3 regions of the Streptomyces sp. M41 genome follow, and region 2 is predicted to be linked to each of the others. Evidence: riboswitches for the same ligand, from Rfam matches in the RefSeq annotation. Region 2 holds a riboswitch; each other region holds the start of a gene.

Region 1 (10,220 bases), on a different contig from region 2:
GAGCTGTTCGGGTCGAGCGAGAACGGCCAGAAGGACAGGTTCAGGAGGAAGCCGAAGAGATAGCCCGACAGGGAGCCGTAGACCGCGAGGAGCAGCACCTCACGTCGGCCGCTCGCCCGGGGCAGGAAGCCGGCGAGCATACCGACGAATGCGCAGCCGAACATCTGGTACGGCATCCAGGGCCCGACCCCGCCGGTGATGAGGGCCGAGGCGAAGAGTGAGGTGCAGCCCAGGGTGAAGCCAAAGCCGGGGCCGTACACCCGCCCGGCGAGGACCAGGACGAAGAAGACGGTCTCGATGCCAGCGGTTCCCGCGCCCAGCGGACGCAGGGCCGCGTTGACGGCGGACAGGACGCCGAGCATGGCGAGGGCCTTGGAGTCGATACCGCCCTCGGCGATTTCCGACAGCACCACGCACAGGACGAGGATCAGCAGGACCCCGAAGATCAGTGGGGGCGCGTAGTTCGAACCGAACTTGCCCGGCGCGACCACGAACGGCCAGAAGAACGCGACCAGTCCGAGGAACGCGGCCAATGTCATCACGACGCCGACGCGGGGCGTGAGCCGGATGGCGGCCGTCATGACATGTCCGTCCTGACCTGATCGACCGTCAAGTACGGAAGCGGCGCCAGGATCTTCGCGGTCTGGGGGGCGAACACGGGTGAGGAGACGATGACCTCGGCGGTCGGCCCGTCGGCGACGACGTCCCCCTCGGCCATGACGACCACGCGGTCGGCGGCGCGAGCAGCGAACTCGACGTCATGGGTGGAAATCACGAGCGACCGGCCTTCGGCGGCGAGTGCGTCGACGACGCCGATCAGCTCGGTCTTGGCGTTGTAGTCCAGACCGCGGGTCGGTTCGTCCAGGAGGACGACCCGGGGTGCTGCGGAGAGCTGGATGGCGAGGACGAGAGCGAGCTTCTGCCCTTCCGACAGGTCGCGCGGGTGGGTGGCGTCATCGATGCCGGGGGCGAGCCGGTCGAGGACGGTACGGGCGTTCACGTCGGAGCCCGACTCCGTGTCGGCCTGGTCGAGTTCGGCCTTGACGCTCTCCAGGTAGAGCAGGTCGGCCGGGGTCTGCGGTACCAGGCCGACGAGCCGGCGGGCCTCGACGGCCGGCACGGTGTGCGGGTCTGTTCGTCCCGCCAGACGCACGGTGCCGGCTCGGCGCGGCCCGGAGCCCTGAAGGGCCCACAGCAGGGACGACTTGCCGCAGCCGTTGCGGCCCATCAGCGCCGTCACCTCACCCTCGTGCAGGTCGAGATCGACCTCGCGCACAGCGGGCACGCCCCGGTAGGTGACCGTGACGCCCCGCGCGGTCAGCAGCCGTGGCCGGTCGACGGTTGGGAGCGGCCGTACCGGGGCGGGAGTGCGGTGGGCCAGCCGGGTGCGCAGGGGTGCGGCGGCGCGGCGGGCGTCGCGGATGGACAGGGGCAGCGGTGACCAGCCGGCGGCCCGGCCCAGCTCGACGATCGGCGGCGCGATGTCCGAGGTGCGCAGGATGTCGGCGGGTGGTCCGCTCGTCACCCGGCCGCCGCCCGGTAGGTGGACGATCCGGTCGGCGTACTGGACGACGCGTTCCAGGCGGTGCTCGGCGAGCAGGACCGTGACGCCCAGGTCGTGGACGAGCCGGGTGACGGCGGCGAGGACCTCTTCTGCGGCCGTCGGGTCCAGGGCCGAGGTCGGCTCGTCGAGCACCAGGACCCGGGGGTGAGCCGTGAGCACGGAGCCGATGGCGACGCGCTGCTGCTGGCCGCCGGAGAGTTCGTACAGGGCGCGGTGGCGCAGGTCGGCGAGGCCGAGCAGGTCGAGGGTCTCCTCGACGCGTTTACGCATCGTCGCCGGAGGGATCGCCAACTGTTCCATGGCGTAGGCGAGTTCCTCCTCGACGGTGTCCGTGACGAAGCCGTCGATCGGGTCCTGGCCGACCACGCCCACCACGTCGGCCAGTTCGCGGGGCGGATGGTGGGCGGTGTCACGGCCGTCGACGGTGACTCGGCCGTACAGGATGCCGCCGGTGAAGTGCGGGACGAGGCCGTTGACGGCGCCGAGCAGGGTCGACTTTCCGACGCCGGTGTGGCCGACGACCAGGCATAGCTCGCCCTCCTCGACCGTGAGGTTCACGTCGTGCAGGGCGGGCTCGGCCGTGTCGTCGTACTGGATGGTGACCTGGTCGAAGGTGATCACGCGGGTTCGGCTTTCGTGGGGAGGCGGTGCGGGGTGGGCGGGGTCGGCGGCGGGGCGAGGAATCCGGCAGTTCCCGCGAGCAGGATGGCGGCGGTCGGCACCAGCGGCAGGGTTGGCCAGGTCAACGGGTAGAAGGAGGGGTTGAGTTCGGCGGGGTTGTAGCCGAGGTTCGCGAACAGCAGGACCGCCGCGACCATGCCGCTCGCGGCGACGGCCCACTCCGGCAGCCGCCACGGGTCGGGCCGGTAACTCGTGCGGGTGACCCGCCGCCCGCCGAGACGCAGGCCCGCCACGCACAGCACTGCTCCGCAGCCCATGGCGGGCAGGCCCACGAAGGCGGGCGCGGTGGCGTCCAGCAGCCCGTACGCGCCGGCGCACAGCCCGCACATGCCGAGGAGCATCAGCACCCCGGTCGCACGGCGGGAGCGGCGGGTGGCGGTACCGGCCCGGCCGTAGCCCCGGGAATCCATGGCGGCGGCCAGCCGCAGCGAGCGTTCCAGGGCGTCCTCCAGTACGGGGACCACGATGCCGCGCAGCGCACGGCGGCCCTTCGTACTGCCCGCCCGCAGCTTCCGCGCGCGAACGACGCGCTGCACGCTGTGCACCAGCTGCGGGGCGACGCTCAGCGCGACCGTGACGGCGACGCCGAGTTCGTACAGGGCACCGGGCAGCACACGCAGCGCGCGTTTGGGATTGGCGAGGGTGTTGGCGGCGCCGATGCAGCACAGCATGCAGGCCAGCCGCAGTCCGTCGGTCGCGGCGGACAGCAGGGCCTCCAGGGACACCGGTCCACCGATCTGGATGCCGGCGTACCAGTCGGGGGTCGGTACGTGTGGCAGAGAGAACAGGAAGTGATCGTGGGGCGTGATGCCGGTGGCGAACACTGCGCGGAAGACCACGCGGATCGCGACGACCGTGAGCGCCAGATACAAGTAGTACTTGAAGCCGCGGGCCCAGGGGGCCTCGGTGCGGCGGGCTGAGACGACGTAGCCGAGGACGGCCAGAACCAGGAACAGCAGCAGCGGGTTGTTGGTGCGGCTGACGGCGGTGGCGAGGGCGAGCGCCCAGATCCACCAGGCCATCGGGTGCAGGGTGCGCGGCAGGCGCCGCCCGCCCCTGTCCGGTGCGGGCCCGGACAGGGGGAGGGTGGCGTCGGCTGTGGTGCGTGCCACGCGGGTCACTCGGTACGGCGGCGCCGGCGGGCCGCGTAGACGGCGGCCCCGCCGATGAGCAGGACGAGCGAGGCACCGGTGACCACCGGCCCGATCGAGCCGGGGTCGTGCTCGGCATCGGCGGCCGGTGCGGCGTCGACGACCTTGGTACCGGCGCTGGGTGCGGCGGTCGCGTCGACCGGGGCGGAGGTGCTCGGCGAAGGGCTGGGGGTCGGCGAAGGGGAGGCGCTCTTCGTCGGCTTCGGTTCCTTGGACTTCTTCGGGGTCGACTCGGCCGGCGAGGGCTTCGTCGGCCGGGGCACCGGCCGCTCCGGCGCCGGGCCGGTGTCCACATCCGGCGGGAGCGGGGGTGCCTCGTCGTCGGACGGCGGCTTGCCCGCGTTGCCCTGCGGGCGGGTGTTGTGGGCGCGCAACCGGTCCGGGGTCACGGAGGGCCGACCCTCCGTGCCTTCCACGTTGGTGCCGCCGAACTGCCACAGGTCGACGCTGCCGGGCTTCGGCTTGTAGAGCATGGCCCCGAGCTGGCTGTACTCCCAGGTGTCCTCGCCCGGGTCGGCGTGCCAGTAGGACCAGTAGGCGGACGCGGGCGGCGTGAGGACGCAGTCGTCCTCGGCCGGGGTCGGGAACTGTTTGCCGTTCTTGTAACCGCTGTAGCCGATACGGCAGATGAACGCCGGGCCGTCGTGCCCGGTACCGGCGGTGCGCCAGCCGCCCTGGTTGAGCAGTTCGTAGCCGGTGGTGGGCGTCGTACCGCAGGAGCGCAGGATCGGGCCGCCCCAGTGGCTGAAGTCGACGGCGAGGACGGCTCCGGAGGTGGTCGTGCACTGGCCCATGGGCTGCGGGGCGGCGGCGGCCGGGGCCACGGTCGCGGCGAGGGCGGCGGCGGTGAGGCCGAGGGCCGCCGCGAGCCGTACGGCGGTACGGGCGACGTTACGGGCTGCGGCCGTCATGACGACTCCCCCGGCTCCCCCGCCTCGACTCGCCGCCGGGCGACGACGACCGTGCGCCAGCCCGCGGCCACCAGCAGCGCGGCGACGGCCGCGAGGGCGGCGACCTGGACGCCGGTGGACGCCAGACCGCCGGACGAGCCCTGGGCACCGGTGCCGCCGGACGTTCCGCCCGTGCCTGAAATGTCACCGGGCGTCACGATGTCCGGGGCCGTTCCGCTCGGGCTCGGGCTGGGCGTGGGCTGTGGCGATGTGCCGTCCAGGCTGCGCTCCAGCTCGCCGAAGGAGACTCCGGTGGCGCCGCCCACCGCCTGCGTGGAGGCCCGCAGATCGGAACCCTGCTGGCCCTCCTTCGCCACGTCGAAGCCGCCGTCGGGGTTCTGCCGGGCGGCGAGGAACTTCCGCGCCGCGGCGATCTCGTCCGTGTGGGCGGAGGCGTCCAGCGACAGTCCCTGCACGGCCAGCGCGGCCGAGTTGGTCGAGTTGCCGGCGGCGCCCGGGAAGCCGCCGTCGGCCAGCTGCATGGAGGCGATCCAGCCGAGCGCCTTGTCGACGGCCTGTTCGTGGCCGCCGGCCAGCTCCAGGGCCATCGCGGCGATCGCCGTGGAGTCCACGTCGGAGTCCCCGGTGGACGGAATCAGGCTCGGCCAGGCGCCGCTGTCGTGCTGAAGGCCGGCCAGATAGGCGATCGGCTCCTCGGCCGCGGCCTCCTCACCGGCGCGCACCTGTGCCATGACGGCCAGGGACTGGGCGAACACGCTCGGCGCGTAGGTGTAGGCGCCCTTCGCGGCGCAGGAGCGGTCGGGTGCGGTGCTCGGCTTCGCGCATACGGCCTTGTCGAGCGCGGCGATCAGGTTTTCACCGCCGAAGTCGCGCGGGTCGCGGCCCACCGCCTCGGCGAGCAACGCGGTCTTGCCGATGGCCCCGCCCACGGCGTGTTCGGTCCCGACGCCGGTCCAGTCGTGCACGGTGCGCCCCTCGCCGTCCTTGCCTCCCCGGTCGAGGAAGTCGACGATGCCGCGCAGTTTGGCGTTGTTCAGGCCGGTGGCGGCGAGAGCGTAGGCGCCGTCGATGGTCAGGCCGAAGTCGGCGCGGGAGGTGCCGGATCCCGCGGTGTGGTACTGGCCCTGCTTGAGGTTGGCGGCGCTGGTGAGGTAGGCGACGCCTTTGGTGAGGTCGGGCCCCGCACCGCCGGTCGGCGGCGTGCTCGGATCGTCGGTGGTCGGCGGGTCGGTCGGCTCGGGTTCCTTGGTGGTGAGCGCGGTCAGATCGGTGCCGGCGCCGGCCAGGACCGCTGGCGGGGTCGGGTAGAGGGAGGACTCCGTGGCGCCCTCCTCGAACCCGAAGCCGCCGTCGTCGAGTTGCTGCCTCGACAGCCAGCCCACGGCCGCGTCGGCGATGGCGGTTTCGCCGAGCGCGCGCAGGGCCTGGGCGGCGTAGCCGGTCGCGGCGACGCTTGCGACGGTGGAACCCGTGTACGCGGTGAAGGCGCCGTCCGCGCGCTGGGCCTTGGTCAGATACGTACGGGCCTTCGCCACGGCCGCCTCGTGGCCGCCCGCCTCGTGCAGGACCAGGGCGACGAGGCCGGTGGTGGCCGGGTCGCCGTCGCAGTTCTCGCCGGGGCGGATGAGGACGCTGGTGATGCCGCCGCTGGTGCACTGCAGCTGGGTCAGACGCTCGACGGCGTCCGCCGGCGGCGTCGAGCCGGCCCGCAGCAGGGCGAGCACGGACAGTGCCTGCCCGTCGGTGTAGCCCGCGTTGCGGAAGTCGCCCTTGGCGGTGCAGCCGGGAGTCGGGGTGCCGGACTCGGGGCCCGCCGCGCAGACGTTCTTCGCCAGGTCGCCGACGAGGTCGTGGCCGCCGAAGTCGGCCGGGTCGCCCTCGGCGATCTCCGCGAGGAGGGCGAGGCGGGCGGCGGCGGTGGCGTCGGGCGCCTGGTCGGTGCCGGACGGGTAGGCGTAGGCGCCGGTGTGGGCGGCGAGGAAGGCGGTGACCTTCTCCAGGACCCCGCTCTTGCCCTCGGCGGCGGCGAGCGCGTACGCGGTCTCGGTGCTCAGCAGGTAGTTGGGGGTCTCGGCGCCCTCGTCGACGACGCGTTCGCCGTCCGTCAGACGGCCCTTGAGCCAGGTCGCCGCGGCGGCCAGCGCCACGTCGCCGGGTGCTCCGGTGGGCGTGCCGGGGTCTGGGGTGCCGTTGTCTCCGCCCGCGCGGACGTCGTCGGGGCTGAAGGTGGGCTTGCCGGTGGAGCCGCCGACATCGGTGCCACCGAACACCCAGGCGTCGACGTCGCCGTCCTTGAGCTTGCGGTCCATGGCGCCGTACTGGCTGTAGGACCACTCCTCCTGGCCGGGCGCGGCCGTCCAGTAGGACCAGTAGGCGGTGGCCGGCGGGGTCAGGACGCAGGATTCCTTGTCGGAAGTCGGGTACTGCGTACCGGAGTTGAAGGTTCCGTGGCCGAGGCGACAGATGAAGGCGGGGCCGTCGTGCTCGGTGCCGGTGGTGCCGAAGCCGCCCTCGTGGAGGAGTTCGTAGCCGGTGGTGGGGGTGGTGTCGCAGCCGCGTACGACCTCGCCGCCGAACGGCCCGAAGTCGACGGCGACGACGGCGCCCTGGGTGGCGGTGCAGTCTCCGATCGGGTCGGCCGTGGCGGGGGTGATGGTGAGGAACGTCACCGCGGTCCCCACGAGCAACGCAAGTGCCGACAGCAGCGCCGTCAACGACCCCGGTCTGCTTCCCGTGCGTCCGGTTGTGCTGCGTCTGTCCGTCCCCACCACGGCCCCCGGCCCCTCGTTGTGTGGCCGACACGGCGAGGGCGTGGGTGAGGGCCGTCACCTGGGGGATTTCCGCCGGGGACGGCTGGTCGCACCACGCCGCAGTCCGCGACGGCGTTCATTGCGTTTCGTTGCGTTCGTTGCTGAGAGCACGCGGCCAGGTGTTCCGGCTCGCCCGGCGGTCGCCGGGCTCATGGTTGCGGGACAGCGCCGGAGTCACACCGGCTTCCCCTGGAACTGCGTCTGTATCAGCCGGATTTGAACATGGTTCACAGACAGCGTCAAGGAGAGGCACAGGGGTGGCAAGGGGTCGTCCGGGACAAGTCTGGCGAGACAAGTCTGGCGGCGGGCACGGGAGTCGAGTAGCGTCCTGGGCTGCCACATGGGGGAACCCGGTGTGAATCCGGGGCTGACGCGCAGCGGTGTGGAACGGCGGGGTCGTTCCGAGCCCGAATGCCCATGCGGGCATGCACCTTTGGAAGCCGGTCCACGCGTTCCCGGACGGCGCCCGCACCCGGTGCCGCGCCGTACGTGCCCGGGTTTCGGGGTCGACGTCCCTTACTCTCAGGAGCCGTCCATGTCCCGTCCCCGGTCCCTTCGCCGCCCGGCACTCGTCGCTTCCGCGGCGCTCAGCGTGTTCGCCCTGACCACCCTCCCCGCGTCGGCCACCTCCTCCCCGGCACAGATAGCCACCGCCAAGAACAACGGCATCGCCTACCTCAAGACCCTTCAGGCCGCGGACGGTTCGTACGCCGGGTCCGGGCTGTCCAACGAATGGGCGTTCAGCGCGTTCGCCTCCGCCGGAACCGCCGCCGTGGACGTCACGCCGGGCGGCGACGCAAGCAAGAACGCGAGAACCGTCTACCGCAACCTGCTGTCCACGACGAGCTGGCCGTCGGCATCGCCCGTCGTCACGGACTACGAGCGGGCCGCCCTCAACGCCTACGCCGCCGGCATCGACCCGGCCCGCGTCTCCGCCTCCCGCAACCTGATCGCCGACATCTACCGCTACTGGCAGACCGCCGAGCCCGGCTACTTCGGCCCCTCCGCCAATTTCAACGGCACCGTCTTCGCCGCTCTCGCCCTGGGCGGCGCCAGGACCCAGGCCGGTCAGGCCCGCATTCCGCAGGCGCTGCGCAACGCGATGGTCACCCGCATCCGTGCCAACCAGCACGACGACGGCGGCTGGAACTACGCCAAGGCCGAGGGCGACCCGGCCAAGCTGGCCGCCGCGAGCGATGTCGACATGGCCGGTGCGGCGATGGCGGCGCTGTGCGTCTCGGGGGTGCCGAACACCGACACCGACATCGTCCAGGCAAGGGCGTTCCTCAAGAGCAAGCTGGTGCCGAACAGCGGTGCCTTCAACGCCATGTACGGCATCAACACCGACTCCAACGGCTGGGCCGTCTCCGGCCTCAACGCCTGCGGAATCAACCCGCAGACCGGCGACTTCCTCACCTCCATGGGCAAGACCCCGGTCGACTTCCTGATCGCGCAGCAGATCAACCCCGGCGGCGGCTTCAGGTACCTGCCGAGCGACACCCAGCCGTCCGCGTACGCCTCCATCGACGCGGTGCGCGCCCTTGCTGGCGGCGGCTTCACCTCCGCCCCGCCCGTGCCGGTGACCTCGGGGGCGCCGCAGTGGGTGAGTCAGGGCTCCTTCACCTCCGGTACGGCGACCAAGCTGGCGCTGACGGTGGACGACGGCGCGGGCAGCCTCAAGGTGTGCTCGGTGTCCCTCACCCCGACCGGCGGTACGACGACGCTCGGTGCCGTCCTCGACGCGGCGACCGGCGCCGCCACCCCGTCGGGTTGTGTGGTCTCCGTGACCCCGTCGTCCGGTGCGGGCACCATCACCGCCATCAACGGCAAGGCGAACAGCGGGTCGAAGACCTGGAAGGTGACCGTGGACGGCTCGTCCTTCACGGCGGCGACACGCGGCAAGGTGATCGACGTCGGGGACACGATCGCGCTGCGCTGGGGGGCGTGAGCCGGGCAGCGGGGCCTAAAGTCGCCGTATGCGCATCGTCTCCCTGCTGCCCGCCGCTACCGACATCGTGGCCGAGCTCGGTCTCATGGCGCGGCTGGTCGGCCGGACCCACGAGTGCGACTGGCCCCCGGAGGCGGTGGCCGGCGTACCCGTGGTCACGGGTGCGGAATTCAGCCCGGACGACCTCACCAGCCGTGAGATCTCCGACGCGGTGGGCGGTTCGGCGCACTCGGGGTCGTCCCTCTACACCCTCGACACCGAAGCGCTGGCCGCCCTGCGGCCGGACGTCGTCCTCACGCAGGACCTGTGCGCCGTCTGTGCCGTGTCGTACGAGAAGGTGAGCCGGGCCGTGCGCGTCCTGGACGGCGACACCCGCGTCCTCAGCCTGGAGCCGCGCACCCTCGACGACGTACTGGACTGCCTGGTCACGGTCGGCGAGCTGCTCGGGGTGCGGGAGCGTGCCGAACGTCGTCGGGCCGAGCTGCGAGCCCGGCTCGACCGGGTGCGCGACGCGGTGGCGGGGCGGGGGGCCCGGCCCAGCGTCGTCGCCATCGAGTGGCTGGACCCGCTGTGGCCCGCCGGGCACTGGGTGCCCGAGCAGATCACCTGCGCCGGTGGCGAGCCACAGCTTGCCGCGCCCGGCGAGCACACCAAACCGATGACCTGGGAAGCCGTACGCGCGGCCCAGCCGGATGTCCTGCTGGTGCTGCCCTGCGGCTTCGCGCCGGAACGGACCCTGCGCGAGAGGGAGTTGCTGACCGGTCTGCCCGGCTGGGCGGACCTGCCCGCCGTCCGCAGGGGACGTGTGTGGGTGCTGGACGGCCCCGCGTACTTCAACCGCCCCGGGCCACGCGTGGTCCGCGGCGCGGAGGTGCTGGCGCATGTCCTGCACGGTGTGCGGGCCGGGGGTGCGGTGACGGCGGCCGAGGCCCGCCCGTTCGAGGACGGCCCCGGCCACTGACTTGGCTAGAACGCGGTCCAGGTGAACGCCACCTGGTCACCGGCGTTCAACTTGAACTGACAGCCGCCGACCGGTATCGACGTGCCGTTGACGGAGATGTTCCAGTAGGCGACACCCCCGCCGTTCACCTCCTTGACGGTCTCGACGAGGAAGTCGTCGAAGGACGCGTACCAGGTGCCGTCCCAGGTGAAGTT
Region 2 (10,220 bases):
GGTCGACGGCACCGACGCCTGGCGGCTTCCCGTACGGCAACTGGCCCGCACCGTGGCGGCGGTGGTCCAGGAACCGGGTGCCGACTTCGACCTGACGGTCCGCGAGGTCGTCGCCATGGGCCGCACACCCCACAAGCGCCTCCTCGACGGAGACACCCCCGAGGACGCCGAGCTCATAGACAGGGCGCTCACGGCCGTGGACGCCGCCGATCTGGCCGACCGTCCCTTCGACCGCCTCTCCGGCGGTGAACGCCAGCGGGCGCTCATCGCCCGCGCGCTCGCCCAGCAGCCCTCCCTCCTGGTCCTCGACGAGCCCACCAACCACCTCGACATACGCCATCAACTGGAGGTCCTCGGCACGCTGCGCCGTCTGCCGGCCACGGTTGTGGTGGCCCTGCACGACCTCAACCTGGCCGCGTACTACTGCGACCGGCTCTACCTGCTGCGGGCCGGCCGGGTCGCCGCCTCGGGTCCGCCCTCCGAGATCCTCACGCCCCGCCTGCTGGCGGAGGTGTACGGGGTGGCGAGCGAGGTGGCCGTCCATCCCAGCACGGGCGCTCCCCAGGTGACCTTCCTCCCCTCAGAGTCGCCGGCGGGCACACAGCTGGCGGTCGAGGCGGACCAGCCCGTCACATGACGGGCGCCCCTCCTTCGGCGGACGCTTGCGTGCGCGCCGCCGGGGAGGCAACTCCCTGCCGCATGCTCCAGACTCGGAAGGAGGAGAGTGCCGGTCGATCGGGTGAGGGGCCGGGCCTGTGCATGACGTGCCGTTCTGGCTGTGGATGGTCTTCGCGGTCACCGTGCTGGTGTCGCTGGCGGTGGATCTGCTCGCGCACCGGCAGGCGCATGTCATCGGCTTCCGGGAGGCCGCCGCCTGGAGCGGGGTCTGGGTGGGCCTTGCCGTCGTCTTCGGCGCCGTGGTGTTCCTCGTGGTCGGCACGAGTGCCGGCGTGGAGTACACCACCGCATGGCTGCTGGAGAAGAGCCTGTCGGTCGACAACCTCTTCGTCTTCGCGCTGATCTTCAGCTATTTCAAGGTGCCCCGCGCCTACCAGCACCGTGTGCTGTTCCTAGGCGTCCTGGGCGCCCTGGTCTTCAGGGGCGTCTTCCTCGCCGCCGGTGTGGCGGTGGTCAGCCGCTTCACCGCCGTGCTGTTCGTCTTCGCCGCGATCCTCTTCTACAGCACGTACAAGATCCTCAAAGAGGAGGAGGACAGCTTCGACCCCGGCAAGAGCATCGCCGTGCGGCTGCTGCGCAAGATCGTCCCGGTGCGGGACGAGTACGCGGGCCCCCACTTCTTCGTCAAGGAAGCCGGGAAACGCGTCGCGACCCCGCTGCTCGCCGTCGTCGCCGCGATCGAGGCCGCCGACCTCGTCTTCGCCGTCGACAGCGTGCCTGCCGTCCTGGCCGTCAGCAGCGACGCCTTCATCGTCTACACCAGCAACGCGTTCGCCATCCTGGGCCTGCGCGCCCTGTACTTCATGCTCGCCGGTCTGCTCGACCGCTTCCATTACCTGAGCAAGGGCCTGGCACTGATCCTCTCCTTCATCGCCGTCAAGCTGATCCTCCAGGCCTCCCACAAAATGATCAGCGAAGACATCCCGGAGATTCCCTCGCCGGTCAGCCTCGCCGTGATCGCCACCATCCTGGCCGTCTCCATCGCCCTCAGCATGCTGCGCCCGCCGCGGGGGGACGTCGAGGGGCCACCGGCCGGGGACGCCGACCCGTCGGACCAGCGCGGACCCGTCGACGATGCCCAGCGTGAGCCATGATCCGCGAGCGGAGAGCACACGCGACGATCACGCCAAACGACTCCCAAAACTGTGCAAAGCGGTCGTAAAATACCCGCATGAACGGTGAGCGGAAATCAAACGCGGCTGCGCCGTCTTCCCACGTCTGCCCCCGATGCAAGCAGCCGGTGGAGACCGTCGTGGAACGACACAAGACGATGGGCATGTACGTCCCCGTGTGGACGGCGGGCCCCTGTCACAACCCCCGTTGCCAGGAGTCCGTGGCCGAACCGGGCGGGACCCGCTCGGGCACGCGGCGACACCTGGCCGAATCCTGAAGGAACAGCACGATCCGCGGCCGGCGCTCAGGACGTGACGCGGCGGCGCGGCGGCGTGAAGGTGTACAGGTCGAGGATCTCCGGCAGTGGAGCCACCCCGGGGCCCCCGGCGCGCACCCAGGCCGCGATGTCCTCGGTCGCGTCCGGGTCGTTGACCAGGCCCAGCCACACCGGCCGTGCGCCGGCGGCCCGGGCGGCGGCCGATGGCTGTACGACGACGACATTGGCCTGTTCACAGACGTCGAGGCAGGCGGAGATACGTACGGGCACCTCGGCCCGCAGCCGTTCGGTCTGCGCCGCGTGGTCGACACCGATCACCTTCGCGGTACCGCAGCAGCAGTCCCGGCAGACGACGACCCGGCACGGCGCCGATGCCGTGGCCCGCCGCTGATCCCACGTCTCCCCGGACGGTTCCTCCGCGCGCGTCGTGCGCATGCCACATTCCTCTCTCCGGGGAGATCCGCCCCGGTGGTCCGTCGAGGAGGCGACCGCGTGAGTCTCCTGGCTCTCGGGTCGATGCTCGTCCCGGCCTTCCCGCCCCCAGGGACGGTGGCCGATAAGGATCCGCTCGCCGATCACAGTGGCGGGACCGCGCCGGATTCACACCGGCTTCCTCGGACCGCCGTCGCCTTGTCGCCGGTCATCATCGCATCCGGTCGGCCACCCCTTCACGCCCGCCGTCGACGACCGGACACCGCCACGCCCCCCGGTGCGCGGCGGTGCTGCACGCCGAAAGGGCCCTCTGTCGAGCGGACGACTTCGTACCAAGGTGCGCTCGCGGCGGAATGGAGCGAGTGTCGAGCTGAGGTGAGGAGCGGCGATGGAACGAGGAACGGACGCGCACACCGAAGGCGACACCCGGACCCGGCGGAGTCGGTCGCCCGACGACGCCCGGGTGGACGACCTGCTCGCTCGTGCCGCCACCGGCGACGAACGCGCCTTCGCAGGCATGTACGACGCCCTGGCGCCGCCGGTCATGGGGCTGGCGTGGCGGGTGCTGAAGGACGAGGCGCAGGCGGAGGAGGTGGTGCAGGACGTCATGGTGGAGGTGTGGCGTACCGCGGGCCGCTTCCGGCCGGAGCGGGGAGCGGCCCGCAGCTGGGTGCTCACGCTCGCGCACCGCCGCGCGGTGGACCGGGTACGGTCCGTCACCGCGAGCAGGGCCCGGGAGATGCGCTCGGCCGCTCAGGAACAGCAGCGGGCCTTCGACGCTGTCGCCGAAGAGATCGAGACACGGGAGGAGCAGGTCCTCGTCCTTCGCTGTCTGGCCGAGCTGGCCCGGCAGCTCAGGCTGCCTCTGGTGCTGGCCTACTACGAAGGGCTGACGTACGCCGAGGTGGCCGATTCGCTCGACACTCCGCCGGGCACCATCAAGTCACGGATGCGACAGGGGCTGCGGCGCTTGCGCGAGTGTCTGGAGGCCGGATCGTGAATCACGGCGATGACCCGCGTCCGGACGACGCTCATCCCGAGGACCCGCATCTCGATGTCGGCGCCTACGCGCTGCACGCTCTGCCGCCCGCGGAGGAGGCCGTCTTCGAGAATCATCTGGCGAGCTGTGCGCCCTGCCGGCGCGAGGCCTATGAGCTGACGACGACTGCCACCGCGCTGGGCGCGGCCGAGGCTCGTACACCGTCCGCGAACGTGCGCCGCCGGGTGCTCGCTCAGATCGGCACGGTACGGCAGGAGCGGCCCGCCGCCGTCGCGCGGGGCCGTCGCCGCCGGCTGGACCGGGCTCTCGGGTGGGCGCTGGCGGCGTCCGTGGCGGTGGCGGCGGGGCTGGGGGGTGTGGCCTGGTGGCAGCACTCGGAGGCCGACACCGCGAACGAGCGGATCGCCGAGGCCCGTTCCCGCTACGAGAACATCGCCGAGGTCATCTCCGCCTCCGACGCCACGATCAGCAAGGAGCAGCTGTCGAACGGGGCGACGGCGAGCGTCATCACCTCGCGCGCCCAGGACCGGGCCGCGTTCGTCGTCTCGGACCTGCCGGCGCTGACGGGCGACCAGGTCTACGAACTCTGGTACGCGGACGCCGACACGTTCCGGCCCGCCGGTCTGCTGCCCGGCCGGGGCGGGGAGTTGGTCCGCGTTCTCGAAGGACCGCTCGCGGAGGCCACCGCGGTGTGCGTCACCGTGGAACCCGCCGGAGGTTCGCGTCAGCCCACCTCCGACCCCCTGGGCCTCATTCCCGTCCCCGCGTGAGCTCCCGGGACGCCTCGACCGCGACGGCGGCCGCGTAGCCCTCCGCCACGGCGACGTCGTCGACGGCCCAGCCCGGCACCTGGGCGGGCGCCAGGGGCGAGGTGCCGAGGTGATCCATGTGGAGGTCACGTCCGAGTCCGGTGCCCAGGCCCTTCAGGTACGCCTCCTTACGGGTCCAGGCCCGGGCGAAGGCCGCGGGAAGCCGCTCCGGCGGGCAGGCGGCGAGCTCGGCGGCCTCCCGGGGGTGCAGGGCGGCACCGAGGTCGGTGACGAGATCGCCCGCGGGGATCCGCTCGACGTCCGTGCCCACGGGGGTGGCCGCGAAGGCGAGGAGGCAGAGTCCGCCGCTGCGGGAGAGGGAGAAGTGCAGCGCGGCACCGTGCACGGCGGGACGGCCGTGCGGAGCCCGGCAGACGGGGCAGGGCAGGCGCACCAACGGCACCTCCGCGGGCGCGATGCCGAGGTAGCCGCCCAGGAGCATGCGCAGCCCGACGTGGGCGACCCGATAGCCGTCGCGGTCCGCCGCTCGCCGGAACGCCGCCGCCCGCGCCCTCTCGCCGGGGTCCAGGACCGAGTCGGCGTACGGGGCGATGACATCGCGCAGGTCCTTCACTCGCGCCAGCCACAGGTGCGGTCGCCGACCGGGGCGCGGCGGTGTCAGGGGCCGCGCCCAGACCCCGGGCCCGACCGGTTCGGGCCGCAGCGTCGGCCGGGGAGCCGTTGGTGCCGGTTGCTCGGGCGGGTTCCTGGGGCGCACGGTGCCGGCCGCCTCCTTGTTCCGTGTGTGCAGGGGCGCGTGACGGGGTGTCAAGGGTGCATGTGGTGGGCGGTGCTGGATTCGCCGGTCGGTGTCCGGTCGCCGGGTGACGCGGGCGGCACGAGTGCGTCGTCGCCGTAGAGCGCCTGCACCCAGTTGGCCTGGTAGATCGTGTCGAGGTAGCGCTCGCCGAGGTCCGGGGCGATCGCCACGGGGGTGAGGCCGGGCCGGTCGTGGCTGCCCAGCCAGCGCATCGCACCGCTGACCACGGTGCCGGTGGACCCTCCGAACAGGAAGCCGTGCCTGGCGAGCTCACGGCAGGTGCGGATGCTGTCGGCTTCGTCGACGCGTACCGCCTCGTCCACGTAGCCCTCGTCGAGCAGCGGCGGCCGTACGCTCATGCCCAGGCCCGGGATCATCCTGCGGCCCGGAGCGTCGCCGAAGATGGCGGAGCCGACGCTGTCCACGGCGACGATCCGCACCGGCCGGTGCCAGGAGCGGAACCAGCGCGCGCAGCCCATCAGGGTTCCGGTGGTGCCGACGCCGATGAACAGGACGTCGAGCTGCGGGAACCAGCGGGCGATGGCCGGCGCCGTCCGGAAGTAGTGTGCCTTCCAGTTGTCGGGGTTGGTGTACTGGCTGAGCCACACGTACCGGTCGTCCGCACAGAGCCGGCGCACATACGCCAGCCGTGCGCCGAGCAGGCCGCCGACGGCGTTCTCGTCGGAGACGACATGTACTTGACTGCCGAGTGCTTCCATCATCAGCCGGGTGGCCAGATTGCAGCGGGAGTCGGTCACGCAGACGAAGCGGTAGCCCTTGCTCGCCGCGATCATGCTCAAGGCGACGCCGAGATTGCCGGAGGAGGACTCCACCAGGATCGAGTCCCGGGTCAGGGTCCCGCTGCGTTCGGCGGACTCCACCATCTCGGTCGCCGCCTTGAGTTTGATCGAACCGGCGAAGTTGAACCCCTCGCACTTGAGGAACAGGCGGTGTCCGGATATCGGCTCGAGGTCGACGTACAGGTCCTCCTCGTTGAAGGCGTGAGGAACGGTGATGACTGGCACGATGCTCTCCTCGTACATGACCGGACACCGGGCGCGGGCGATGGCGTGGGCCGCCGTCCTCAGCCGTGCCGGCGCAGTTCGCTGAAGAAGTTGTCAATGGTCTGCAGGCGGCCGGAGAGGGCCACTTCGTCGTAGACGTATTTGCCGACGGCGAGGTCGAGGACGCCCAGGCCGAACGGTGAGAAGACGGCCGGGCGGTCGGCCGGCACCGTCACCCGTCCCGCCATCACGTCGTCGAGCGTGCCGTGCAGGAAGTCGCGGTTGCCGGTGAGGCGCTCGGTGAGGTGGGGTGAGGTGGAGGCCCTCAGACAGTGGTCGATGTCGTCGACGATGTTGGTGGCGGACAGCAGCACCTGGGGTGCGAGGTCGCGCAGTGAGATGTGCAGCACCACCGGGTTGTGGCGGAACCACGACGGGTCGCTGATGTGCGGCCGGTCGGCGACGGTGGCGAACACGATCAGGTCGCTGTGGCGGATCAGTTCCTCGGCACCGCGGTGCACGGTGACCCGGCCGACCGCTCCCGCCTGTTCCAGGTACATCCGCAGGCCCGCGGAGCTGTCGGCGGACAGGTCGTGCACGCCTATGGCGTCGAAGGACCAGCCGGTGCCCTGGAGGTAGGTGTGGATGTAGCGGGCTATCAGCCCGGCCCCGACGAATCCCAGGCGCGTGGGGCGTGGTCGTCCCCTGCTGAGCCGGTCGGCCGCCGCCGTGGCGGAGGCGGCGGTCCGCGCGGCGCTGATGATCGAGCTTTCCATGCATGCGAAGGGGTAGCCCGTGACGGGGTCGTTGAGAATGAGCACGGCGGACGCCCTGGGAATGCCGGACGCGACGTTCGTGGGGAAACTGGAGATCCACTTCAGGCCGTCCACACGGGTGTCGCCGCCCAGTGAGGCGGGCAACGCGATGATGCGCGCCGACGGCCGGTCGGGGAAGCGCAGGAACGACGACGGCGGGTTCACCGAGCGGCCGGAGCCGTGCATGCGGTAGGTCCTCTCGACCACCTCCACCACGGACTTCTCCCGTCCGCGGAGCACTTCGTGGACCTGGCTCCCGGGGATGACGGCGAAGGGCGGCACGGAGGCAGCGTCCGCGTCCGCGCGGGCGACCTCCTCGTGAACGGCCGGCAGGGTGGTCATGTCTCTGTCCTCCGCATGGGCGCCGTGGTGTGGTCGAGGCGTACGGGGTCCCCCATCGCCACCACCACGGTCCGGGGTCCCTGGTAGGCCTCTCGGCTGTGTGCGGTGCGGATGTTGTCGACGAGCATCAGATCCCCGGCCTCCCACGGCAGGCGTACGGTGTGCCCCTCGTAGGTCTTGTTGATCTGCTCCACGACGTCCGCGGGCACCGGGTCGCCGTTGCCGTGACGGGTGTTGAACGGCAGGCCGTCGGGGCCGTACTCCTCGACGAGGAACTCCCGGACTTCCGGGGCCATCGTCCACTCGTTGAGGAAGGCGATCTGGTTGAACCAGCAGCGCCGGCCGGAGACCGGGTGGCGGACGACGGCGCTGCGGTGCTGCCGGGTCCGCAGCGAACCGTCCGGCTGCCAGGACCAGTCGATGGCGTGGGCACGGCAGTAGGCTTCGACGGCGCCGCGGTCATCGGTGCCGAAGGACTGGGTCAGCGTGGCGCCGATCTCGTCGTTGTAGGTACGGGTGAGGAGCCAGCCCTCCCGCTCGAAGCGGTCGACGAGTTCGGCGGGCAGCGACTGGAGTACGGCGGCCGAGTCGGCCACGGCGGTCGCGCCGCCCTCGGCGGGCGGCCGGAGGCAGGCGAACATCAGCAGGCCGGGACACTCCACGGCGTAACTGAGCTCATGGTGCATGCACATCGGCTGGTTGGCGGGCCACGCGGACGACGAGTAGACGCCTTCCGCGTGGGTGTCGCGGGCGGCGAACGCCTCCCGTTCCGTCGCCGGGCGCTCGGCGAGTCGGTGCAGCACCGAGGCGACGTCGGCCGGGGTGTGCAGGGCGAGCCCGCGGACGGTGAGCGCTCCGTGCTCGGCGAGGAGGGCGCGCAGGGTGTCTCGCCGTCCGGCCACCCAGGCCGCCGCGTCCGGGGTGTACTCGGCCCGCAGTGTCGGAAGGTCCCGGGCAGCGGGTTCTGCGGTACTTCCGGTGGGTGGAGCCGGTGCGGAGGTTGCCGCGTGCTTGCGGAACAGTGCGGACAGCATGTCGTTCTCCTCGAAGTCTCAGGGCTCGCGCGGCGGCGATGTCCGTGTGTCGATCAGGCCCGCCAGCTGGGCCAGCACCGGATGGCCGGTGAGGTCGCGCGGGGCGATCACCCGGTCCAGCGAGATGGCGAGCCGCACGGCAGACAGGGAAGTGCCGCCCAGGTCGAAGAAGTTCTCGCCGCGGCCGATCCGGTCGGCCGGGATGCCGAGGACGCTTGCCCAGGCCGCGGCCAGCCGCCGCTCGGTGGGCGTCCTCGGGAGCCCGCGGGAGTCCTGGGCGGCCGTGCCGAGTTCGTCGGCGAGCGCCGTCAGCGCCTTCCTGTCGGTCTTGCCGTTGGGCGTGAGCGGGAGGCGCTCCAGCTGGTGGAAGGCGGCCGGGATCATGTACTCGGGGAGCTGGTCGCCGAGGCGCTCGCGCAGGTCTTCGGGGGTCGGCGCGTGTGCGCCGGTGCAGAAGGCGGTGAGCTGCCGGCCGTGCCCCTCCGGGCCGGTCACCACGACCGCGCCGTCATGGACGCCGGGGACCCTCAGCAGCGCGCTCTCGATCTCGCCGATCTCGATGCGGAACCCCCGGATCTTCACCTGGGCGTCCTTGCGGCCGAGGAACTCCAGTTTCCCGTCGGGCCGCCAGCGCCCGAAGTCACCGCCCCGGTACAGCCGTTGGCCCGGGCGGTAGGGGTCGGTCAGGTAGGCGAGCCGGGTGCGCTCGGCGTCGTTGACATAGCCGCGGCCGACGCAGACACCGGAGAAGACGATGGCCCCGGGGGCGCCGAGCGGGACCAGCGCCAGGTTCTCGTCGACGACGTACATGTGCACGTTGTTGACGGGCCGGCCGAGCGGTACCCGGCCGGTGGCGGGTGGCCGGTCCATCACCTCGTGGTTGGTGTCGTCGGACGTCTCCGTCAGCCCGTAGGCGTTGACGAGGCGCACCCCGGGCACGGCGGCGAACCAGCGCTCGACGAGCTCTGACTTGAGCGCCTCACCGGTGACCGACACGCACCGCAGGTCCGGCAGGTCGCGTGGATCGCGTTCGAGCGCGGTCAGGAGGACGTCGAGGTAGGAGGGCACGATCTGGCACACGTTGACCCGGCCCGCGACGATCGTGTCGAGGAACCGGTCGGGGTCGAGGACCGCGTCCTGCTCGACGAGCAGGGTGCGCCCGCCGGTCAGCAGGCCGGCGAGCAACTGCCACAGTGAGATGTCGAAGCACTGCGAAGCGGTCTGCGCCACGACCGTGCCCTCGCCGATGCCCAGGTCGTCGATCTTGGCGTAGAGGTGGTTGAGCAGGCCCGCGTGCTCGCACATGGCGCCCTTGGGTTCGCCGGTGGAGCCGGAGGTGAAGAACACGTACGCGAGTTGGCCGGCCGTCACTCGCAGCCGGAGGTCTGTCCCGTCGGTGGCCCGCTCGATGATGTCCGGGATCACGAGCCGGTGCGTGCCGGGCAGAGCCGCGAGCGCCCGGTCCAGGTTGGGTGAGCCGTCCAACCCGGTGAGCACGTGGGCGCAGTCCGCGCGGGTCAGCATGGCGGTCATCCGTCCGGGCGGGTAGTGCGGGTCGACGGGCAGGTACGCGGCCCCGGCCTTGAGGACGGCGATCACGCCGGCCATCCAGTTCAGGTCACGTCCGGTCACGACGGCCACCGTGTCCTCGGGCCGCACACCCTCCGCCAGCAGGGCGCGCGCCAACCGGTTGGCCCGCAGGTCGAGTTCGCGGTACGTCCACTGCCGCTCGCGGTGCACGGCCGCGACAGCGTCCGGATGGCTGCGCACACGGTCTTCGAACAGCTCGTGGAAGCGACGGTCGGGCAGCCGCCGGCGCGGCCCGGCGAGCCCGTCGATCTGGAACCGGACCTCCTCGGCGGACAGCAGAGTGCCCTGGTCGTGCGGGGCGTCCGGGTCGGCGGCGATCTGTGCGAGGGCGGCGAGGTGGTACCCGGCGATCCGGACGGCGCAGTC
Region 3 (10,220 bases), on a different contig from region 2:
CGGTGGGCCCGATCGTCGGCTGAGCGTCGTAACCGAAGACCCCCTTGTAGAAGGAGTCGACGACGGAGCTGTCCCGTGTGTGCAGCTCGGACCATGTGAAGGAGCTGGGCGCGTCCCGCTTGCCGAATCCCGGCAGCTCCCCGCCCTCCCAGAGGCCGAAGGCCACTCCGCAGGGGTCGCGCACCACCGCCAGCTTCCCGAGCTCACCCAGCGCGGTCGGCTGGACGGTCACCCGGCCGCCGGCCGCGCGTACCCGCTCCGCCGCGGCGCCGACATCAGGAACCGCCAGATACACCGTCCACACGGCCGACGGCCTGCCGCTCGTCTCGGGCACGATGGCCGCAACCGGCTGCCCGTCGCTGAGCGCGAGCGTGTAGTGCCCGGTTTCCGGACCGGTGTCTTCGAACGTCCAGTCCAGCAGTTCGCCGTAGAAGTGCTTTCCGGCCTCCGCGTCGGGGAGACCCACATCGACCCAGCAAGGGGAACCGTCGGGGAAGAACGCCATTGCTTTCCGCCTCCGGAGCGTTGTGGGACGGCGGGCCGCGTCCACGACCCTCGGGGCTAGAATGCAACGGAGAGAAGCATTTCGCCCATCTGTTTCCGGTACAGCCGATATGCCTACCGCCCTCAGCGCTCGTGGAAGCGTCAGCGTGCTGCCCGCTGACGTCACGACTTTCGTCGGACGGAAACCGCAGCTGACCGATGCACGCCGACTTCTCTCGCAAAGCCGCGTGCTCACCCTCACCGGCGCGGGCGGCGTCGGAAAAACCCGCCTCGCCGTTCATCTGGCGGACGGAATGCGGCGCACGTTCCGCGATGGAGTGCGGTACATCGAACTGGCCGAGTTGGAGGATCCGTCCCTGCTCGCGTACACGGCGGCGAACAGGCTGGGGCTGTCGGACCAGGCGTCACGCGCGGCGATCGACGCGATCATCGAACACCTCCAGGCGCGGGAGCTTCTGCTGGTCCTGGACAACTGTGAGCATCTGGTCGACGACTGTGCGGTCTTCGTGGGCACGTTGGTCCGTTCGTGTCCGGGCCTGCGAACGCTTGCGACGAGCCGGCAATCCCTTGGTGTGTACGGCGAGACGATCTTGCATGTCCCCCCGCTGCCCATGCCCGATCCGGACCATGGATACGCTCCTGAGGACCTCGCTCGTTACGACGCCGTCCGGCTGTTCGTCGACCGTGCGACAGCGGCCCTGCCGGGCTTCCGCCTGGACAGCAGCAACAGCCGCGTGATCGCACGCCTCTGCCACGGCCTCGACGGCATTCCGCTGGCCATCGAGCTGGCGGCAGCCTGGCTGCGTGTCCTCTCCCTCGAACAGATCGAGGAACGGCTGACGGAACGCTTCCACCTGCTCACGGGCGGTCCCACGAGCGCCCCCGAACGGCAACAGACGCTACGCGCGCTGATGGACTGGAGTTACGGCCTGTGCTCGCCGTCCGACCAGATCGTCTGGGCGCGAGCGTCGGTCTTCTCCGGCGGCTTCGACCTGGCCGCGATCACCTACGTGGCCGACGACGCCGTGCCGCCCGAAGACATGCCCTATGTCATCCGCTCGCTCATCGACAAATCCATCGTGATCCGGGAACAGCACGAGAGCGACATTCGCTACCGCATGCTGGAAACAGTGCGACAGTACGGCCGTGAACGGCTTGATGCCGCCGGGGAGCACCGCGCCGTCGGCATACGGCATCGCGACTGGTACGCCGGGCTGACAGAGCGGTTCGAGGTGGGAATGCTCGGGCCGGAACAAGTGTCGTGGTTCCACCGGATGCGGCGGGAACACTCCAATGTCCGGGTCGCGCTGAATTTCTGCAACACGCAGCCCGGTGAAGCCGTCACCGGGATGCGAATGGCGTCCCACCTGGACAACTACTGGAGCTTCGCCTTCCACTCCGAGGCACGCCACTGGTTCGAACAGGCGCTCGCCGCAACGTCCGACATCACGCCCGAGCGGGTCACGGTACTGAGGCTGAATTCCTGGTATGCCCTGCTTCAGGGCGACTACGAGGCCGGAATCGGCCCCATGTTCGATGCGGCAGATCTCGCCGAGAAGCTCGGCCTGGCGATCGAGAACGCGTACTTCAAGCTCAACCAAGCAATGATGGCCCTCTTCTGCGGGGATCTGGAAACCGCGGCGCTGATCGGCGACGACTGTCTCTCACGGTTCCGGAACGAGGAAGACATCCGCGGTGAGATCTTCTCGCTCTACCAGCTCGGCCTTGCCGTGGGTGCCGGCGGAGAAAGCGTTCGAGGCCTGGCGATACTCGATGAGTGTCACGCCCTGTGCGCTCGCATCGGTGATGTGTTCTGGCGGGCCTTCGCCCTGTGGGGCATTTGCCTTGTCACCGCACTCGACGGTGATCTCCCTCGCGCCGAGGCAACTGGTCGGGAAGCGCTCTCACTGTTCCGTAAAGTAGGAAACAAGTTTGGAATGTGCCTTGTCGTCGAGGTTCTGGCCTTGGTGGCGGAAAAGCAAGGACGCCATGTCCGGGCAGCTGTCATATTCGGAGCTGCTTCCTCCCTGTGGCGGGATATCGGTTCCTCTGTCGACTTCTCCGTCGCACTGACCAATCTGAACCATTGGTATGGGGGCCTGACCCGATCGGCTCTCGGCGACCAGCGATTCGACGCTGCTTTCGCAAAGGGAAGCGCCTTCTCCACAGGGAAGGCGATCGATTACGCCAACGGAGCCGGGACCCCTGCGAGGCCGGGCCGCGAGGAGGCCGACGCCTGCACGCCGCTGACGCCTCGGCAACGTGAGATCGCCAAGCTGGTCGCGGACGGTCTGTCGAACAAGGAGATCGCCGCGAGGCTCTGCATATCGCCCCGCACCGCCGAAGCCCACGTGCAGAACATGCTGATCAATCTCGGGTTCACCAGACGGGCGCAGGTCGCCGCGTGGATCGCCGCACGCACATCCGCCGCGTCCGGCGTCGATGGCTGACTGCCGCGCTTCAGTGTGTGCAGATCCGTCAGGTCCACCAGCCCCGAGGCATCCTCACGGAATCAGGCCTTCGCCCCACGTCCCACCGGTGAGGCGGGCATCGGCCTGGGCGAGGAAGGTGTCGAGGACGCCATCACCCACCTTGGGCTGCACCTCGCCCCAGGTATTGCGGCCCGGTGAGGTGCGCAGTGCCTTGGCCTCGTCCCGGAGGGCGCGTGCCGCCGCTGCGAGAGTCTCGGCACGGTCCTTGTCCCCACACTCGCGCGCAGCGAGCGCAGCGAGCATCTTCACGGTGGCCCCGCCCCAGAGCCTGGTGGCATCCAGCCAGTCGTCTGCATCGACGACGAAGCCGGGTTGCACCGTGCCGCTGCGGATCGTCACCGGGGCGTGCGTGATGGCCCGGGCGTAGGCGCGCATCGACTTGAGGGCCTGCTTGCGGTCACCGTGATCCCATGCCGCCCAGAATGCGGAGATCCGGGAGGCAAGTCGTGGTGCCTGGCTTTGCCAGGGGGTGGAGCCGAACGTGGGCGCGAGGTGCTCCAGGTCGGCGAAGACCGTCAGGGCATCGGCTGCCCGGCGCTTGCCGCCCGCCAGGTAGGACATCGCTCCGGCCCAGTTCTGGTCGGCCCGGTAGGCGCGGTCGTTCCATGCGAACGAGGCGGCACCGAAGACGGCGATCTTGCTTGCGTACGGCTGGTTCATGGGATTGGCGACGATCCCGCTGAGGTGATCGGACAGCCCGGCCTCCCGCTTGGCGTAGGGAGCGAGCAGAAGCCGCCCGCTGGTGTTGCCGAAGTCGTTGACCGGGTAGTTGTCCCACACGAAGACCTTGCGGCCGAAGAGTGCGGACGCCGCGTCCGCCTGGGCGTTGGTGATGCTGGGCGGCACGACGTCGGTCCCGGTCCACATCACCACGACCGTGGGATCGAGCGACGCTCGAATCTCTTGTTTGTACGCCGTGTCCTTCAAGTCGCCGTACTCGGTGGGTACCGTCTGCAGCGGGCGGGCACCCTCGTGGGTCGAGATGAAGTTCTGCTGCACGTCATTGAGGAGATCCACCTGAGCCGCAGCCGCCGTCCTGCTGCCGGGCTCCCCGTAGACGGACCTGTCGCCGGCACAGTTCCACCGGGTGTAGCTGATGTCGTCCAACGGGATCGAGAACGCCCGCGTCCCCAGGTCGTACAGCGCTTGCAGCTTGTTCTTGAGCGCGTTCCGATCGGCGGGGTCGGAATAGCAGATGGATTCACCGGGGGAGACAGCGAAGGTGAAGTGGACGTGATTGTCCGCGGCTTTACGGACCAGCGTGCCGAGTTCGGCGAGCTTGTCCGCAGGATAGGGGTCCCGCCACTTGCTCCGGTGATACGGATCGTCCTTGGGGGCGTAGATGTAGGTGTTGGCCTTCACATCGCCGTAGAAGGCCATCTGGTCCAGGCGCTCCTTGTGGGTCCACGGCTGTCCGTAGAAGCCTTCGATGGTCCCACGCAGGGCCATGGCGGGGTGGTCATCGACGCGGACTCCGGCGATCTGCCAGGCTCCCTCGCGGGAGGGGCGCAGTAGCTGACGCAGGGTCTGGACCGCGTAGAACTGCCCTGCCGTGTCATGGCCCGCCAGTGTCACCACGCCGGGTCCGTGCTTGCTGCCGGTGACCCGTAGGGCATAGCTCTCCGGTCGTGCGGGTGCGTTCGTCCGGTGCAGCACGCGGGCTATGTCCGGCCGGGACGCGGGGCCCAACAACACGGTCAGGGCCCCTTCAGGGAACGTCGCGTCCCGGTCCGGCTCCACTACATCGATGCTTGCGGCACCGTGCTCTTCGAGGACCTCGCGGAGTCGCGCAGCCGCCGGAGCGTCCGTGTCTTCGTCGCTGACCAGGACGACTCTGCGGGTGACTGACACATCGTCACCGGCATGGACCAGCGACCGAGGAACGGGATGGACGATGGGCAGGGTTGTGGCGGCGCGGGAGCGTGAAGACGCATGTGGAGCGGGGGGCGCGTCCGCTGCCGATGACGGGGCCGCAGGGCTCAGCATGAGAGCCACCGAGGTGACTGTGACGGTGATCAGTGCGCTCAAGGGACTTCTGCTGGAACTCATCGCGTCTCCCATGCACACGCCGGGCAGGGCACCGGATAAGAGGTCTAAACCACTTTTCGCCTCGCGAGTGTCACAGGCCCGAGCGAACCGGTCAACACCCCGGCGCCGCTTTGCGCCAGGCGCCGCTGATGCTCTGCCCGTTCGACGGAGACGGCCATGCGGAGTGCCGGTTGCGCGAGAACGATCGTTCTCATACGGTGTGGGTATGCGAGAACGATCGTTCTCCATGTCGTAAGGCTTACTCACAGGAGTGCGTCATGTCCGAGCAGCGCCCCCCGCTCCCGCCCTTCACGCGTGAAACGGCGATGGCCAAGGTCCGCCGGGCCGAGGACGGCTGGAACACGCGGGACGCCCAAACGGTGGCCCTCGCCTACACGCCCGACTCGCAGTGGCGTAACCGAGCGGAGTTCGTCACCGGGCGCGACGAGATCGTGCAGTTCCTGACCCGCAAGTGGAACCGGGAACTGGAGTACCGCCTCATCAAGGAGCTGTGGGCCTTCGACGGGAGCCGCATCGCGGTGCGGTTCGCCTATGAATACCGCGACGACTCCGGCCAGTGGTTCCGCGCCTACGGCAACGAGAACTGGGAGTTCGACGCCAACGGCCTCATGCGCGCGCGCCACGCGAGCATCAACGACCTGCCCATCGCGGAGGAAGAGCGCAAGTTCCACTGGCCGCTGGGTCGCCGCCCCGACCATCACCCGGGCCTCTCCGACCTCGGGCTCTGAAACCCGCTCCACCCCGGGGAGCGAAATGCCCCCGCCTCCCGCGTACCTGGCGCGGGCCGGCGGGGGTGGGGTTGCGGCCCGACTCGGCTCCCAAGGGCTGGCGAGTCGGACCAGGGCAGGGATCTGCTTGCCGTTCTGAGGGAATGGCCATCAGCCCTGGATTTACTAGGACGTCCAACTATATAGTCCGAGTACAAGGCCCGCGGTGCAGGGAAGCCGGTGTGAATCCGGCACGGTCCCGCCACTGTGACCGGGGAGTACGCCGTCGAGTATTACGCCACTGACGAGCTGGATGTCGGGAAGGCGGACGGCGCGCGCTGATCCGGGAGTCAGGATACCGGCCGCGGGATGTCCGTGTTTTCCACGAGGATGGAGCTGACACGCATGGCACCGGTGTGTACCCACGACCCTGGTGAGCCTGTCGTCTGACGGGGCTTCGGCCATACGCGATCTCGCGCCCCCGGCACCCGTACGCCACCCGCGTCCGTGTGCGGGACCGGCGCGCCATCCCCGGATCCCTCCTGACGAGAGCAGGCAGTCATGGTCCGCGAGCACGAACGCGCCTCCGTGCGCGAGTTGACGCACTTCGTCGGCGGCAAGCCCACCCCGGGAACATCGGGGGCCTTCGGCGAGGTGTACGACCCCAACACCGGCGAGGTCCAGGCCCTGGTACCCCTCGCGAGCCGCGCCGAGACCGAGGCGACGGTCGCCGACGCCGCCCAGGCACAGCGTGCGTGGGGGGAGTGGAACCCGCAGCGCCGCGCCCGCGTGCTGCTGAGGTTCCTGCACCTGGTGGAGCAGGAGAAGGACGCGCTGGCACGCCTGCTCTCCGCCGAGCACGGCAAGACGATCGCCGACGCGCACGGCGACATCCAGCGGGGCCTGGAGGTCGTCGAGTTCGCCGCGGGCATCCCGCATCTGCTCAAGGGCGAGTTCACCGACAACGCGGGCACCGGCATCGACGTGCACTCGCTGCGCGCGCCGCTCGGAGTCGTCGCCGGGATCACCCCGTTCAACTTCCCCGCGATGATCCCCCTGTGGAAGGCCGCCCCGGCACTGGCCTGCGGCAACGCCTTCGTCCTCAAGCCGTCGGAGCGGGACCCGTCCGTTCCGCTGCGCCTCGCCGAACTCTTCCTGGAGGCCGGTCTGCCGCCCGGCGTCCTGAACGTCGTCAACGGTGCCCGGGACGCCGTCGACACCCTGCTCGAAGACCCCCGCGTGGCGGCCCTCGGCTTCGTCGGCTCCACGCCGATCGCCGCGCACGTCTACGCCACCGCCGCCGTCCACGGCAAGCGCGCCCAGTGCTTCGGCGGCGCCAAGAACCACATGATCGTGATGCCGGACGCCGACCTCGACCTGGCCGTGGACGCGCTGATCGGCGCCGGGTACGGCTCGGCCGGCGAGCGCTGCATGGCGATCTCCGTCGCCGTCCCGGTCGGAGAGGACACCGCCGACGCGCTCGTGGCCCGGCTCAAGGAGCGCATCGCCACGCTGCGGATCGGCCGCAGCGACGACCTCGAGGCGGACTTCGGGCCACTGGTCGGCCGTGACGCGGTGGACCGCGTCCGCTCGTACGTCGACCTCGGCGTCGAGGAGGGCGCCGAACTCGTCGTGGACGGACGGGACTTCACCCTCGCCGGCCACGAGAACGGGTTCTTCGCGGGCGCCTCCCTCTTCGACCGGGTGACTCCTGCCATGCGCATCTACCAGGAGGAGATCTTCGGCCCGGTGCTGTCCGTCGTCCGCGCCGCCGACTACGAGGAGGCGCTGCGCCTGCCCAGCGAGCATCTCTACGGCAATGGCGTCGCGATCTTCACCCGGGACGGCGACACCGCCCGTGACTTCACCCGGCGGGTGAACACCGGCATGGTCGGCGTCAACGTGCCCATCCCGGTTCCGGTCGCCTACCACACCTTCGGCGGCTGGAAGCGCTCCGGGTTCGGCGACCTGAACCAGCACGGACCGGACGCCATCCGCTTCTACACCCGTACGAAGACCGTGACTTCCCGCTGGCCCGCCGGTCTGCGCGAGGGCGCGAGCTTCACCATCCCCACGATGGGCTGAGCGACCATGACCAGCACCCTGCTCACCGAGGACCAGCAGGCCCTCGTCGAGACCACTCTCGACTTCGCCCAGGACCACCTCGCCCCGCACGCCCTGGACTGGGACCGGGACAAGCACTTCCCGGTCGACGTACTGCGCAAGGCGGCCGGCCTCGGACTCGGCGGCGTCTACGTGCGAGAGGAGTCCGGCGGCTCCGGCCTGACCCGCGCCGACGGCGTCCTCGTCTTCGAGACGCTCGCCTCCGGCTGCCCGTCCATCGCCGGGTATCTGTCCATCCACAACATGGTCGCCTGGATGATCGAACGCTACGGCGACACCGTCCAGCGCGAGCGGTGGCTGCCCCGCCTGTGCGCGATGGAGGACCTGGGCAGCTACTGCCTGACCGAGCCCGGTGCCGGGTCGGACGCCGCCGCCCTCACCACGCGTGCGGTCCGCGACGGCGACCACTGGGTGCTCACGGGGGTGAAGCAGTTCATCTCCGGCGCCGGCGCCTCCCAGCTCTACATCGTGATGGCCCGCACGGGAGGCGAAGGCCCGCAAGGTGTCTCCGCGTTCGTCGTCGACAAGGACGACCGGGGTCTCTCCTTCGGCCCCGACGAACGCAAGATGGGCTGGAACGCACAGCCCACCCGACAAGTGATCCTCGACGAGGTACGCCTGCCGGCCGACCGGCTGCTCGGCCGTGCGGGCGACGGCTTCCGCATTGCCATGAGCGGCCTCAACGGCGGCCGGCTCGGCATCGCCGCCTGCTCCCTGGGCGGCGCCCGCAGCGCCCTCGACCGCAGCCTGGCCCACCTCGCCGACCGGGAGGCGTTCGGCGCGCGGCTCCTCGACGCCCAAGCCCTGCGCTTCCGCCTTGCCGACATGGCGACCGAACTCGCCGCCGCCCGGGCCCTCGTCCAGCAGGCCGCCCAGGCCCTGGACCGCGGGGACCCGCAGGCGCCGTATCTGTGCGCCATGGCGAAGCGCTTCGCCACCGACACCGGGTACTCCGTCGCCGACCGGGCGCTCCAACTGCACGGCGGCTACGGCTACCTGAGCGAGTACGGCATCGAGAAGATCGTCCGCGACCTGCGGGTCCACCAGATCCTGGAAGGAACCAACGAGATCATGCGTGTCATCGTGGCCCGCGGCCTGACGGAGGCGTATCGATGACCGACGTCCTGTTCCGTACGGAAGGCCGGGCCGGCCACATCACCCTCAACCGCCCCGAGGCCCTGAACTCCCTCACCCACGACATGGTCCTGCGCATCGCCGGAACACTGACCGAGTGGGAGCACGACCCGGCGGTGGAGACCGTCGTCATCACCGGCGCGGGGGAGCGCGGCCTGTGCGCGGGCGGCGACATCCGTGCCATTCACGACGACGCCCGCGACGCAGACGGCTCGGCCACAGCGGCCTTCTGGCGGGACGAGTACCACCTCAACGCCCGGATCGCCCGCTACCCCAAGTCGTACGTCGCCGTCATGGACGGCATCGTGATGGGCGGCGGCGTCGGAGTCTCCGCGCACGGCACCTTCCGGGTCGTCACCGAACGGTCCCGGATCGCCATGCCGGAGACCGGCATCGGCTTCGTCCCGGACGTAGGCGGTACCTATCTGCTCGCCCTGGCGCCCGGTGAACTGGGGACTCATCTCGCGTTGACAGGCGCCCAGATCGGCGCCGCGGACGCCCTGTTGTGCGGACTCGCCGACCACTTCGTGCCCTCAGCCGCGCTCCAGGGCTTCGTTGACGACCTCGCCGAGCATCCCGTACGCGAGGCTCTCGTCCGCCATGTACGGCAGGCGCCCGCGGGAGATCTGGCCGGTCGGCGGGAGTGGATCGACGCCTGCTTCTCGGCCGACACCGTCGAGGAGATCGTCCAGCGGCTCCTCGCCCACGGTGACCCGGCCGCCAAGGAGACAGCCGAAACTTTGCTCGCCAAGTCCCCGACCGCCCTCAAGGTCACCCTTTCCGCCCTGCGCCGCGCCCGCCGGCTGGGCCCCCTGGAGCGGGTGCTCGACCAGGAGTACCGCGTCTCCTGCGCAGCCCTGACCGCCCCGGACCTGGTGGAGGGCATCCGCGCCCAGGTCATCGACAAGGACCGAGACCCGCACTGGTCGCCGGCGACGCTCGTCGAAGTCACCGACGTGGACGTCGAGCGCTTCTTCACCCCCCTCGGCGAGCGCGAGCTCGGCCTCGCCGCCGGATCCGACACCACTCAGGAGGTGGCCTGGTGAGCCGGAGCATCGCGTTCATCGGACTCGGACACATGGGCGGCCCGATGGCCGCCAACCTGGCCAAGGCCGGCCACCGTGTGCTCGGCCACGACCTCGTCCCCGAGGCCATGGAGAACGCCGCCGGGGCCGGAGTGGAACCCGTCCCCTCCGCGACCGAGGCCGTC

The links. Region 2 has a riboswitch for cobalamin ahead of ACHBTE_RS15090 ((2Fe-2S) ferredoxin domain-containing protein). Riboswitches for the same ligand answer to the same signal wherever they lie in the genome.
Region 1: linked by a shared signal. The riboswitch ahead of ACHBTE_RS00300 (prenyltransferase/squalene oxidase repeat-containing protein) and the one ahead of ACHBTE_RS15090 ((2Fe-2S) ferredoxin domain-containing protein) in region 2 are both predicted to bind cobalamin.
Region 3: linked by a shared signal. The riboswitch ahead of ACHBTE_RS15880 (CoA-acylating methylmalonate-semialdehyde dehydrogenase) and the one ahead of ACHBTE_RS15090 ((2Fe-2S) ferredoxin domain-containing protein) in region 2 are both predicted to bind cobalamin.

The regions. Positions count from the first base shown of each region.
Region 1 covers NZ_JBIMKE010000001.1:61,710-71,929, reverse strand. The annotation lists gene ACHBTE_RS00320 (ECF transporter S component) at 1-581, opposite strand, end outside; gene ACHBTE_RS00315 (ABC transporter ATP-binding protein) at 578-2,185, opposite strand; gene ACHBTE_RS00310 (energy-coupling factor transporter transmembrane component T) at 2,182-3,366, opposite strand; gene ACHBTE_RS00305 (hypothetical protein) at 3,363-4,307, opposite strand; gene ACHBTE_RS00300 (prenyltransferase/squalene oxidase repeat-containing protein) at 4,304-7,021, opposite strand; cobalamin riboswitch at 7,214-7,346, opposite strand; cobalamin riboswitch at 7,461-7,534, shown strand; gene ACHBTE_RS00295 (hypothetical protein) at 7,653-9,065, shown strand; gene ACHBTE_RS00290 (cobalamin-binding protein) at 9,094-10,026, shown strand; gene ACHBTE_RS00285 (DUF4430 domain-containing protein) at 10,032-10,220, opposite strand, start outside.
Region 2 covers NZ_JBIMKE010000009.1:168,339-178,558, reverse strand. The annotation lists gene ACHBTE_RS15100 (ABC transporter ATP-binding protein) at 1-637, shown strand, start outside; gene ACHBTE_RS15095 (TerC family protein) at 756-1,772, shown strand; gene ACHBTE_RS15090 ((2Fe-2S) ferredoxin domain-containing protein) at 2,096-2,503, opposite strand; cobalamin riboswitch at 2,563-2,684, opposite strand; gene sigK (ECF RNA polymerase sigma factor SigK) at 2,889-3,500, shown strand; gene ACHBTE_RS15080 (anti-sigma factor) at 3,497-4,270, shown strand; gene ACHBTE_RS15075 (4'-phosphopantetheinyl transferase family protein) at 4,251-4,883, opposite strand; gene sbnA (2,3-diaminopropionate biosynthesis protein SbnA) at 5,078-6,094, opposite strand; gene sbnB (2,3-diaminopropionate biosynthesis protein SbnB) at 6,154-7,230, opposite strand; gene ACHBTE_RS15060 (TauD/TfdA family dioxygenase) at 7,227-8,264, opposite strand; gene ACHBTE_RS15055 (amino acid adenylation domain-containing protein) at 8,283-10,220, opposite strand, start outside.
Region 3 covers NZ_JBIMKE010000010.1:133,039-143,258, reverse strand. The annotation lists gene ACHBTE_RS15900 (VOC family protein) at 1-505, opposite strand, end outside; gene ACHBTE_RS15895 (ATP-binding protein) at 651-2,954, shown strand; gene ACHBTE_RS15890 (beta-N-acetylglucosaminidase domain-containing protein) at 3,009-5,045, opposite strand; gene ACHBTE_RS15885 (DUF1348 family protein) at 5,303-5,773, shown strand; cobalamin riboswitch at 5,960-6,134, shown strand; gene ACHBTE_RS15880 (CoA-acylating methylmalonate-semialdehyde dehydrogenase) at 6,314-7,837, shown strand; gene ACHBTE_RS15875 (acyl-CoA dehydrogenase family protein) at 7,844-8,992, shown strand; gene ACHBTE_RS15870 (enoyl-CoA hydratase/isomerase family protein) at 8,989-10,056, shown strand; gene mmsB (3-hydroxyisobutyrate dehydrogenase) at 10,053-10,220, shown strand, end outside.